DNA from 3 places in the Pseudoalteromonas sp. XMcav11-Q genome. Region 1 is predicted to be linked to each of the others. Evidence: predicted binding sites of a transcription regulator. Region 1 holds the regulator's gene; each other region holds the start of a gene.
What was found. The regulator sigma-54, encoded in region 1, starts transcription at its own class of promoters, with help from an activator protein. The targets are predictions, from matches to a motif close to GTTGGCACGNNNNTNGNNT.

Region 1 (4,193 bases):
TCCGTTACGACGTAGCGAAGGGAACCCTAGTGATTTCTGGTGATGCTGAAATCAATCAAACTGGGCAAAAAATCAATGCTCAAGTCATCACCTATGACATTGAAAAGCAATTGATCAGCGCTGAGCGCTCAGACCAAGAAGACTCTCGAGTAAGAACCATCCTTGTTCCTGTTGATGACAAAAAAGACGCTAAAGAGAAAAAAGCGCAGGAAGAAGGTAACAATTAATGAGCGAGCTCAAAGCAACTGGTCTAGCAAAGAGTTATAAAGGTCGTCAGGTCGTCAAAAATGTTGGTTTAAGTGTTCAGGCTGGCAGTATTGTAGGCTTATTAGGACCAAATGGTGCAGGTAAAACCACTACGTTCTACATGATTGTAGGGTTAGTACCAAGCGACAAAGGCTATATTCAGATTGATGACGAAGATATCACTTTGTTACCGATGCACAGCCGCGCACGACTTGGTATTGGCTATCTACCGCAAGAGTCTTCAATCTTTAGAAAACTCACGGTCTATCAAAATTTGATGGCGATTTTAGAAACTCGAAAAGACTTATCTAAAGTTGAAAGAGAAGCTGAACTAAACGAGTTACTGGATGAGTTTAATATTCAACACATTCGCGACTCACAGGGCATGGCATTGTCGGGAGGCGAAAGAAGACGAGTCGAAATTGCTCGCGCTTTAGCCGCAAACCCTAAGTTTATCCTGTTAGATGAACCTTTTGCTGGTGTTGATCCTATTTCGGTGTTAGATATAAAGACAATCATAGAGCACCTAAAAAACCGTGGTATCGGTGTGCTTATCACCGATCATAACGTTAGAGAAACACTGGACGTATGTGAAAAAGCCTACATCGTTTCACATGGTGAGTTAATCGCTGCAGGCACGCCAGAACATGTTTTGGCAGATCAAACCGTAAGAGATGTCTACCTAGGCGAACAATTCAAGCTATAGTTAAGACGTAGTATTAATAACTGTTAAAAAGGATTGTTAGAGATACATGAGGCAATCATTACAGCTGCGCATGGGGCAGCAACTTACAATGACTCCGCAACTGCAACAAGCCATTCGCTTGCTGCAGCTTAGTACATTGGATCTGCAACAAGAAATACAAGAAGCATTAGACAGCAATCCATTGTTGGAAGTGGAAGAAGGTGATAATACTGACGGCGAAAACGCTGACCAACACAGCCAAGAAAAGAGCCGTGCTGACGACAATCAAGATTCAGCCGATGAAACGCAGGTTAGTGACTATGAGATAGACTCAGATACCGCCATGAGCAAAGACACTGTGAGCGATGACCTTGCCATGGATGTCACTTGGGACGAGTATATGAGTGCAGCGCCTGCTGCAAGCTCAGGTCCACTTCCCGATGACGATAATGTTTATCAAGGGGAAACCTCTGAATCTCTCCACGATTATCTCATGTGGCAACTCGAACTGACACCATTTAGTCCAACAGATAGAGCTATTGCGATTGCGATTATTGAAGCTGTCGACCTGTCAGGCATTCTAACACTGTCTTGCGAAGACATTTTAGAAAGCATTAATGACGAGAATAGCGAAGAGCCTATTGAGCTAGATGAAGTCGAAGCCGTACTCAAACGCATTCAGCTTTTTGACCCTGTCGGTATCGCAGCGCGTAGTTTACAAGAATGCTTATGCATTCAGCTAAACCAATTCGCCCCAGATACCCCATGGATTGCCGAAACAAAAATGATCCTGACAGAGCATATCGACTTGCTTGCCAGCCGTGACTATCGAACTTTGGCTAAGAAAACGCGCCTTAAAGAAGCCGATCTCAAAGAGGTCATGACGTTAATACATAGCCTTAACCCAAAGCCTGCGGCAAGCATTATTCATGAAGAGCCTGAATATGTGATCCCTGACGTATCGGTGAAAAAAGTAAAAGGTCGTTGGGTCGTAGAGCTAAATCCTGATGCTATGCCTAAAATAAGAGTAAATGACCATTACGCTGCGATGTCTAGAACGGCGAAATCCAGTACGGATAGTCAGTTTATTCGCTCACATTTACAAGAAGCAAAGTGGTTTATTAAAAGCTTAGAAAGCCGAAATGATACTTTATTAAAAGTTACCAATTGCATTGTGCAACAACAACAGGCATTCTTTGAACATGGCCCCGAAGCAATGCGCCCTATGGTGCTAAATGATGTTGCTGAAATGGTTGAGATGCATGAGTCCACAATTTCCCGTGTGACAACACAAAAATACATGCATACACCTCGGGGAATATTTGAGCTGAAGTATTTCTTCTCTAGCCATGTAAGTACGGAAAATGGAGGTGAGTGCTCTTCTACAGCAATTAGAGCACTTATCAAAAAGCTGATAGCTGCAGAGAATACCGCGAAGCCATTGAGTGACAGCAAAATTGCAGATATCTTAGCTGAGCAAGGAATTAAGGTAGCGAGACGTACGATTGCAAAATATCGTGAATCCCTAGCCATTCCACCGTCAAATCAGCGTAAAAGCTTGATATAAGACGTAAAACCCAAGAAGGAAAAATGCTTATGCAACTAAATCTAACTGGTCGCCATGTAGAAATTACTGACTCATTAAGAGACTATGTCACCAACAAGTTTGCGAAGCTAGAAAGGCACTTTGATCATATCAATAATGTGCATGTGATCCTTGATGTCGAGAAACTAGTACAAAAAGCAGAAGCAACATTACACGTAAACGGCGGCGAGCTATTTGCATCAACAGAGCATCAAGATATGTATGCCGCAATTGATGGCCTTATCGACAAGCTAGATCGTCAAGTTATTAAACACAAAGAGAAGCTCACTCGACACTAAGATGAAATTAAGTGAATTAGTGAACAAGGACTGCAGTAAAGCTGCGGTCCTTTTTAATAGCAAAAAACGTATTTTAGAATACATCAGCGAACTGGCTCATAGCCAAATTCCAAATACCAGTCAGCATGCTATCTTGGACGCCTTAATGGCGCGAGAGAAATTGGGCAGCACAGGGATCGGTAAAGGCATTGCCATTCCCCATGGTCGACTTGAAGGTTTGGATAAAATCCTTGCAATGGTGCTTGTCAGCGAGCAAGGGATCCAGTTTGAAGCCATAGATAAGCAGCCTGTCGATATTTTTGTCGCGTTCATCGTACCTGAAGGTGATAATCAACAACACCTGAAGACCTTAGCGGCGATTGCTGATACACTCAAAGACAAGTCTTTTTGCAAAATGCTTAGGCAAGCAAAAAGTGATGATGAGTTATATGCAGTGATCCAAGGTGAACTTGATGAGTGATGACGAAAAAGGACTCGAGCTTATCATTATCAGTGGCCGCTCAGGCTCTGGTAAATCTGTAGCGCTTCGAGTATTGGAAGACTTAGGCTACTATTGTGTGGATAACATTCCGGTCAATTTGCTGCCGTCTTTAGTCCGCAGTGTTTCGGACAATTATAATAAAATTGCAGTCAGTATTGATGTTAGAAACTTACCTAAAGAACAGGACGAGTTTAATGACATTCTTGAATACTTACCAGGCTTTGCCAAACCTACCCTGTTTTATTTAGACAGTGACGATCAAACCCTGATAAAGCGCTTCTCAGAAACACGCCGTTTGCACCCTCTTTCACTGCATAATCTTCCATTAGATGTTGCGATAAAGAAAGAACGGGAATTGTTAGACGTGCTGATCACTCGCGCCGATTTTCTCATTGATACTACAGGCCTGAGCGTTCATCAACTTGCAGAAGATATCCGCGAAAAAATCTTAGGTAAAAAAGACAAACAACTCATTATTACCTTTGAATCTTTCGGCTTTAAACACGGCATCCCAAAACAAGCGGATTACGTTTTTGATGCGCGCTTTTTACCCAACCCACATTGGGAGCCTGAGCTTAAGCCGCTAACTGGCTTAGATCAGCCAGTCAAAGACTATTTGTCGAGTCACAGCATCGTGCAAAAGTTTACTTGGCAGATCCAAACCTTCGTACAAACTTGGTTACCACACTTAGAGCGTAACAATCGCAGTTATCTAACGATCGCAATAGGATGTACAGGTGGGCAACATCGCTCGGTATACTTAGCGCAAACCATTGGTGAACGTTTTGCTAAAACCCATCCCAACGTCAAAATTCGTCACCGAGAGCAAGAGGGTTAAATGTTAGAAGATACGTTTTTAATCCAAAACAAACTCGGCCTGCACGCTCGAGCAGCGAC
Region 2 (4,193 bases), on a different contig from region 1:
TCTTCTGTCAACCACGCTTTCACAACTTGTGATGAGAGTTCTGGTTCGTTAGCAACTAAGGCACGTACTGCTTTGAGTAAGTCCTCGTCGCCATGTAAGTCTGGCAATTGTAATCTACCGTCAGAAGAGAAGCCAACCGCAGACTCATCGAATTCGTTATTTAGCATATCGAGTGTACTGTCACCTAAATCTACACCACTGGTCAACGCATCTTCATCAAAATCTTCAAGCGTATCATCTGGGTAAATTAGACGCTTAAGCATAGGTCTTACTACCGCTAAGATTAGCACAATGATCACTAAGGTACCTGCTGCAAGACGGATTGTCTTTTGGAACCAATCTTGCTCCCAAAGTGGTATCTCTTGCATTTCAGTGAGGTCTTCACGCACGAATGGCACAGTCACTACCTCTAGTGCATCACCTCGCTGCATATCAAAGCCCACACCACCTTGTAGCAAACGACGGATGTTATTTAACTCTTCTTGCGTACGCGGCGCCATTGCCATGTTACCTTCAGCATCAGGTTTTGCGAGGTAGTCAACGGCCACACTCACACTGATCCGGCGAATAACCCCAGTTTGCTGACGTTTATGGCTAATAGTGGTATCTAACTCATAGTTACGGGTTGCTTCTTTTTGATTACTGCTTGGTGTTGCACTTTGACCATTGCCGCCTTGACCCGCAATCTCTGGGATATTTGAGTTTATAGGAGGTTGATTAGTCAGCGCCCCCGGAATACCCACAGCTAAACCACCAATATTATTTTCTTCATACGTCGTTTCGCTACGAACCGCAGGTAAATCTGGGTTATAACGTTTTTGCGTTTCTTCAACTGCGCTGAAGTCCATCGTTAAGTCAACCTGCGCGGTAAAGTTACCAAGACCTACAGTTGGGATCAGGATACTATCAATTTTTTCTAGATATTCTTGTTCACGCTTACGTTCGATTTCATACTCTTTTCTCGAGCGCGCAGCCAAAGAGTCTTGAGAACCAGAGTTGAGTAGACGACCGTTTTGATCGGTGACAGTCACGCGTGAAGGCTCTAGGCCTTGTACCGCTGATGCCACAATGTCTACGATTGAATCAACTTCTTCGCCGCCAAGCGTTTTGCCACGTTTAAGGGTAATAACTACGGTTGCAGAGGGTTTTTTCTCGCGACGTGCAAAGACGTTTTCTTTTGGAATTGCAAGTAACACTTTTGCACGATTTACGTCTTGTAACTCTTCAATTGTTCTCGCAAGTTGTTGCTCACGGCTATGTTTTAAGCGCTCTCTTTCAAGACGTTGGCTAACACCAAAACCCATATCTTGCATCAGAATATCAGTGCCAGAACTCGGAGACTGGGTAAAACCGTCACGCGCCATGCGTAGTTTTATGTCTTGATAGTCCGACTCAGCGACTAAAATGGTATTACCATCTAATTGGTATTCAATTTTCTGTTGGTCTAAAAAGTCTAACGTTTCGACGAGTTCTTCTGTTGGGTATTTACCAAGTGGGCGCATATCTGGTTGGCGCGCCCAAATGATAATAAAGATTGCGATTGCTAAACAAATAGCAAGGGCAATAACCAGAGTAACCTGGCGCAACATATCAACACCGCTTAGCGCACTGAAGTAGCCTGATTTTTGCTCTTGTTGCTCATCCGATCCGCTGTCATTATTCAGCGCTGCATCGGAAAGCGTAAGATCTGTTGATTGATTAGTAGCCACGATTACTCTCCACAGTCACTCAATTAAACTGGCATGCTCATGATTTCTTTATAGGCCTCTACAAGTTTATTACGAACTTGCACTGTTGCCTCAAAAGCGACCGACGATTTTTGTTTCGCTATCATGGCTTCTGCAAGAGAAACGCTTCTGTCACCCATTTCAACAGCGGTGACTTTTTGTTTCGCTTCTTGTTGTAAGCCATGAACCGTATTAAGTGCGTCTGAGAGTAAATCGCCAAACTGAGCCGACGAAGATGCCGCCGTCTTAACCGGCTGCACTGATGGCTGTGTGTTTCTCGTCGCTTCTGCAGCCATTGCCTGCATTTCTTGAAATAGCGCTGATGATTGTACTTTCATGATGCTTTACTCAAAATAACTCTTAGTTACCTGTAATAAAGCAGAAAACGTGCCAACTTAAAATCGTTAATTTTCAGTATGTTGAAACATTTTTAGCATGTCGAAAAATTGGCAGTGCATAGAAGTGAAAACTAGGCGCCTAAGATCTGCTGATCTTTATAGGCACCTAATTAAATTTGAATTAACAGATAAAGCTTAGCCTGAGGTTTGGATAAGCAATGAGCTAACTCATTGTTTTTAAGCTCAGCTAACTTAGGTTAAGCGGGTAGCGCAATCCCTAAATCTCGCATTTTTGCCAGCTTGTAGCGAAGTGTGCGAGGACTCATACCCAATACCTCCGCCACCTCTTTACGTTTGCCATTAAACTTTGCCAGTGTATCTAAAATAATTTGGTGTTCTTTATCCTGTAACTCATCCTTATAGCTAATGATCTCATCCTCACCTTGAGAGCGCTCCATTAGAGCTGATGCTTCATGATTTACAAGTGGTGCAGACTCTATCAAAGCCATCGGTGAGAAATTTTCGATAAAAATATCATCTTCTTGAATTTCATTACCTTGGAACAAAATCAGGGCACGTTGAATAACGTTGTCTAGCTCTCTTACGTTTCCAGGCCAACTGTGTGAACTGAGCTTGCGCTTTGCACCGCTGCTTAATATAGGTGTTGGCTTGCCTGCTTTTTGCGTATGTCTTACCAACAAATGCTCAGCTAACACAGCGATATCACCCGCTCTGTCCTTCAGTGGCAACCACTCTAGCGGGAAAACATTGAGGCGATAATATAAATCTTCTCTAAATACCCCATCATCCACCGCTTCTTTTAAATCGCGGTTACTGGTTGCCAACACTCTGACGTCCAGTGAAATGGTTTTTCTACTGCCTAAACGCTCTACTTCCCGCTCTTGTAACACGCGAAGTAATTTTGCTTGTAATCCCAAATCCATCTCTGTGATCTCATCAAGCAAAATCGTTCCCTTTTGTGCTTGCTCAAATTTTCCAGGACACGCCTGAATGGCACCTGTAAATGCCCCCTTCTCGTAACCAAACAGGGTCGCTTCGAGCATATTTTCTGGGATTGCAGCGCAGTTAATTGCGATAAAGGGCTCATCTGCTCTGTCGGATTTATCGTGAATATAGCGAGCTAACACTTCTTTACCTGAACCGCTCGGTCCAAGTACCATAACGCTGGCATCCGACTTAGCTACTTTTGCAGCCAGTTCAAGTAGTTTAATACTCTTTGGATCGGCAACAATGGGGCCATCTGTCTCTTTTTCCTTCTCAGGTAGATAACGTCCAACCATATTGAGCAATACTTCAGGCGCAAATGGCTTAGCCATATAGTCGATGGCACCCAATCTCATCGCTTCAACCGCATCATCAATGGTCGCGTATGCTGTCATCATCAATACCGGTAATTCGGGATAGTTGAGTTTAATGGTCTTTAACAAGTCAAGCCCACTCATGGCACCCATTTGCACGTCACTCACCACCAAAGAAAAGGTTTCTTGCTTGAGCAATAAAACGGCTTGTTCCGCACAACTTGCTTCTACGCACTCGATATTTGAAAGCTGCAATGTATCAATGAGTGCTTCTCTTAAACCAGCATCATCTTCAACAACTAAAACTCTGTTACTCATAGTTCCTCCGCCTCAATTAGTGGTAGTACCAAGCTAAAACGCGCACCCTTGCCTTCAATATTGTCTGCCTGTGCAAACCCTTTGTGTGCGTTAGCGACCGAATTAACCACCGCAAGTCCTAACCCAGTCCCCTGCGACTTAGTTGTAAAAAATGGTTCAAACAACTTGTCGACTAAGGTTTCATCAATACCAGGACCATTATCAACAACTGAGATACGTACATACTCGCCACACGGCTCGCGCTCTGCATTAAGTTCAATGTGTGCCGCACTGCCAATTATTTGAATACTGTTGTGGATCAGGTTTTGGATCGCACTTGCAAGCGCAGTACGATTACCTAATATTTCGATATCTGGCTCGGGTAAAAATGCTTCCAACTTTGCTTGGTTAAGCTCAACCATAGCGTCAGCACCCGCTTTGACTTCACTCAATAACTGTTGCATTGACACTCGCTCAACCACTTGTTGTTCACCGCTTTTAGCGAACAACAG
Region 3 (4,193 bases), on a different contig from region 1:
TGTCCAAAATCCTTCTTTTCCTAAGTGCTTTTGCAACAAATCTTTTGGAATAAATACATTAAGTAACCCAGCCAATATTAGGCCAAGCAGTAACCACGGGGCAGATACTAAAAATAGCTGCCAAAAATTTACTATCAGTTCATTCATCGATAGCCTCCAAGGCCGTTAAAATCGAGCAGCTCACTGCCGCTTCCTTACCGCCGCAGCATTGCTCTGCTAGCGTCGATAACGATTGTTCAAATTTTTGTAACTCAGCGATCCGCGCTCTCACTAAATCCCGTTTAGTGATAGTCAGCGCTTTCACTTCTTCACAACTGTGCTGATACTTTTCAAACTTTATCTTTAGCAAGTCTTGCACTTCTTTGAGGCTAAACCCTACTTCCTTCGCGCGAAGAATAAAGCGCATTTGCTTTTCACTTTGCTCATCAAACAACCGATACCCGCCCTCGCTCCTTGTGCAAGGGTGTAGAAGATCGTTTGCTTCATAATACCTTAACGTGTCAGTTGATACGTTAAGCCGCTTTGCCAGCTCACCAATCTTTACCACTTTACACTCCCAAGTCCTGAAGATTATCCTAGTCGACATCACAAGTATAAACCTTAGAGTTAACTCCAAAGTCAAGAAAAGGATAAAAATAATGCAAATCGTGGTATTAGACGCTAAAACCCTTGCAGGAACCGATCTTTCCCCCATTGCCAAACTAGGCACATTAACGTCTTACGACACCACACCCAGTGAGGACATCATCACACGCTGTAAAGATGCAGCAGTCATCATCACCAATAAAGTACAGTTAACTGAACAAACAATCGCGGCGTTACCGCAATTACGCCTGATTTGTGTTGCGGCCACAGGCGTCAACAACATCGATTTGGCAGCCGCAAAAGCCCATCAAATTGCGGTGGCTAATGTGGCTGGTTATTCGACCCCTTCTGTCGTGCAGCACACCTTTACTATGCTTGGTAACTTAATGACAAATATTCATCGTTACCAGCAAGACTGCCGTGCAGGGCTTTGGCAGCAAAGTGATATGTTTTGTCGCTTGGACTACAGCATCAACGAAATTGCAGGCAAAAACTTTGTGATCGTAGGCTATGGAACGTTAGGAGAAGCCGTTGCAAAAGTCGCACAAGCATTTGGAGCTCAGGTAATTGTTGCCGAACGTAGGGGCGTAACTGAGGTTAGAGCAGGACGAATGGCTTTTGAAGAAGCACTGCAGATTGCGGATATTGTATCGATTCACTGCCCGCTTACCGCTGAAACAGAAAACCTGATTTCGAGAGCTGAATTCGCTCTACTTCCAAATCATGCTTATCTTATCAACACCGCGAGAGGCGGAATAGTCAATGAGCAAGCGCTGGTGGATGCGCTAACTAACAAGCAAATAGCTGGTGCTGCTGTGGATGTCCTCACTCAAGAGCCGGCCCAAGCAAGCAACCCACTTGTTCAATACCAAGGGGAAAACTTGCTTTTAACACCGCATACGGCATGGGCAAGTAAAGAAGCCATCGAACGTTTAGTCGGCGAAATTGCCATTAATATTGAAAGTTTTGTGGCAGGCACAACGAGAAACCGAGTGGTCTAGATTATTGTTTTAGTGAGTGATATCGCTAAAAGTTAGTGAAAACCATCAACCACAAACTGATTAAAAAACAACAACAAACTGATATTTATAAACTTTATTAGTTGGCAAAGAGTTTGCAACTCTTGTGATAATTCAAGCAAAAAATAAATGGCTGTTTGCATTACTTGCTCAGCAACAAAATTAAAAAGGAAAACAACAATGAAAAAATTAATGTTAGTGGCTGCGCTTAGCTCTACTCTATTATCAGGCTGTATCGTTGCTGTATCCGACGGTGAAGTAGAACACGGTTGGGCTTCTGAATACAACTCGTCTAACTGGGAACATAAACAGCGTAAAAATCGTGAAAAGATTGCTAACCTTGAAATGGGCGCGTCTTACTCATCAGTAAAAGACATGTTTGCAACTCCTGACTTTAGCGAGTTGGTGTCAAAAGACGGCGACAACTATCAAGTGCTGTACTATGCAACCAACAGCAAACACTCAGACGGCAAAGTAACAAAAGATGAGTGCACGCCATTGGTATTCAAAAACAACCAACTGGTTGGCTTTGGCGACAACGCACTAAAGCAAATTCAGTAAGACTTTATCGCACCAAGGATGGTGAATAATGCGGATATGCTTTAGCCCCCGCATATGGCTTTAGATATTTATAACACTTTAATAAAAACCGTACTTTGCTGTTTTTGTGCAACGGCAAGTGCGCTATCGGCCATTTTTATCAGCTCACTAAGCTCACTACTACAGTGATTTTCAATATGAACTGCACCAATGCTAACGCTCACATGCGCACATATCGGTGAAGCAATATGGGGGATTTTTAACGCATTAACCGAGTCGTGCAGCGCTTCTGCTATCTCATTAATTACGTCGATATTATGCTGAGTTAGTACCAACGCAAAACGAGTACCATCAAAACGGCCAATAAATAAAGAACGTCGGGTAGCGCCTTCTTCTAGCGCTTTGGCGACCTTAAATAAACAATCATCACCGTGCATGTAGCCATAATGCTCATTAAACGTTTTAAAATAGTCCACCTCAACCAGCATAACGGTAAACGCACTGCCATCAGCTTTTGCGCTTTCTAATGCTGATTTCATCGCTTCATCTAGATATCTACGATTGGGCAACTCCGTTAAACCATCGATAGAGGCTAGCTTTTCTAGCAGGTCATTTTTCTTTTTTATTGCTAAATGGTTTTTGATTCTGGCTTTTACAATCAAAGGGTTAAAGGGTTTAGTAATATAATCCACAGCCCCTAACTCCAAACCTCGTGCTTCATCTTTAAAGCTCACACTACCAGAGATCACGACAACGGGAATACCGTAAGTGCTCGCATCCTTTTTTAGGCACTCTAAAACAGAAAATCCAGCGCCGTCAGCCATTAACACATCTAAAATAATAAGGTCTGGTTTACTTGCTTTTAGTTCATCAATACATAACTTAGTGTCTGTGCTATGGGATAACCGATGGCCGTCACCTAATGTATTGCTTAGGACCATCTTATTTATTGGGTCATCATCAATAATAAAAATGTGCTCAGCTTGCTGCATCTTATGACGCTACCTTTTTAGCTCGATAAAGCACACCACCTGTGAAAGTGCATTTGTTAACACATCCAAGTCAGTGCGATTTGTTATTGTTGTGATCGTTTTGCTTTGCGTTTCAAGGTCTTTTGCAACTTTCGCTAGTCGCTTAAAGCCCAGACCTGCAGCAGCGCCCTTAATTCCGTGTGCTAACTCAAATAATGCTGAACCTTGCTCTATTTCAGCAACCTGTTCTAGGTAATCATGGCAAAGTTTAGCAAATTTATCTAACATTGTTTGCAAAAACGTTTCATTTTGCATCATTTGTGATAAAGCAAACTCATAATCAAAAAAGGCTTCTTCTGTTTTATCTGACTGGAAAATATTACTTGCCAATGCCTTGCACGCCTGTGTGCTATTGATCGGCTTTACCAAATAATCATTCATGCCAACGGCTGTGGCTTTCGCCCGCTCTTCTTTACTTGCATTGGCGGTCAAGGCGATAACGGGCAGCTCAGTTTCAGACCATACGGCTCTGATCTGCTTGGTCGCTTGATAGCCATCAATGTTTGGCATATGGATATCCATCAGGATGATATCTGGTTGCAGTGAGCGGCAAACTTCCTCAATATGTTCCGCGCTTTGTAGCCCTACGGTAGAAATACCATTCTGCTTCAACATATTTTCAGTAATATCCAAATTTAAGTTGTTATCGTCGACCACCAAGCAAAGCGCACCAGCAACTTGCATACACACGTTGTCGACGGTTTGCGTCATATGGGCAAACTCAGCAAGCCAAGTATAAGCTGATTGGTAAAACACACTTTGATTAAGCGCAATATGGTTACTTTGCTCAGGGAATACCCCTTCACAATGTAGTAGTAATGCGGTATTTTCTGGTAGCGCATAAGTGGGGTCAAGCGAGGTTTCCGGCGGAATAACAACAATAGACTTGTCGAGCTGAGCATGCATCGCGTGCAATCGCTCAACAGATAAAGATTCCGCAAGACCAGCAAAATAGCTTGGTAAGCTATGTGCTTCGGTGGTGAGACAGTAAACTTCTTTGTGACTATCCACAACTGGA

Region 2: the regulator sigma-54 is predicted to act here: its motif matches at 2,104-2,122, upstream of fliE (flagellar hook-basal body complex protein FliE).
Region 3: the regulator sigma-54 is predicted to act here: its motif matches at 1,687-1,705, upstream of ABMY45_RS11950 (DUF3192 domain-containing protein).

The regions. Positions count from the first base shown of each region.
Region 1 covers NZ_JBECOX010000003.1:394,981-399,173, forward strand. Annotated here, with positions in the region: gene lptA (lipopolysaccharide transport periplasmic protein LptA) at 1-227, shown strand, start outside; gene lptB (LPS export ABC transporter ATP-binding protein) at 227-952, shown strand; gene ABMY45_RS07425 (RNA polymerase factor sigma-54) at 999-2,498, shown strand; gene hpf (ribosome hibernation promoting factor) at 2,528-2,815, shown strand; gene ptsN (PTS IIA-like nitrogen regulatory protein PtsN) at 2,817-3,275, shown strand; gene rapZ (RNase adapter RapZ) at 3,268-4,134, shown strand; gene ABMY45_RS07445 (HPr family phosphocarrier protein) at 4,135-4,193, shown strand, end outside.
Region 2 covers NZ_JBECOX010000005.1:186,579-190,771, forward strand. Annotated here, with positions in the region: gene fliF (flagellar basal-body MS-ring/collar protein FliF) at 1-1,712, opposite strand, end outside; gene fliG (flagellar motor switch protein FliG) at 1-1, opposite strand, end outside; gene fliE (flagellar hook-basal body complex protein FliE) at 1,733-2,065, opposite strand; gene ABMY45_RS10265 (sigma-54 dependent transcriptional regulator) at 2,323-3,702, opposite strand; gene ABMY45_RS10270 (ATP-binding protein) at 3,699-4,193, opposite strand, start outside.
Region 3 covers NZ_JBECOX010000006.1:170,992-175,184, forward strand. Annotated here, with positions in the region: gene ABMY45_RS11935 (SO_0444 family Cu/Zn efflux transporter) at 1-147, opposite strand, end outside; gene zntR (Zn(2+)-responsive transcriptional regulator) at 140-547, opposite strand; gene ABMY45_RS11945 (D-2-hydroxyacid dehydrogenase) at 639-1,586, shown strand; gene ABMY45_RS11950 (DUF3192 domain-containing protein) at 1,785-2,165, shown strand; gene ABMY45_RS11955 (diguanylate cyclase) at 2,234-3,136, opposite strand; gene ABMY45_RS11960 (response regulator) at 3,146-4,193, opposite strand, start outside.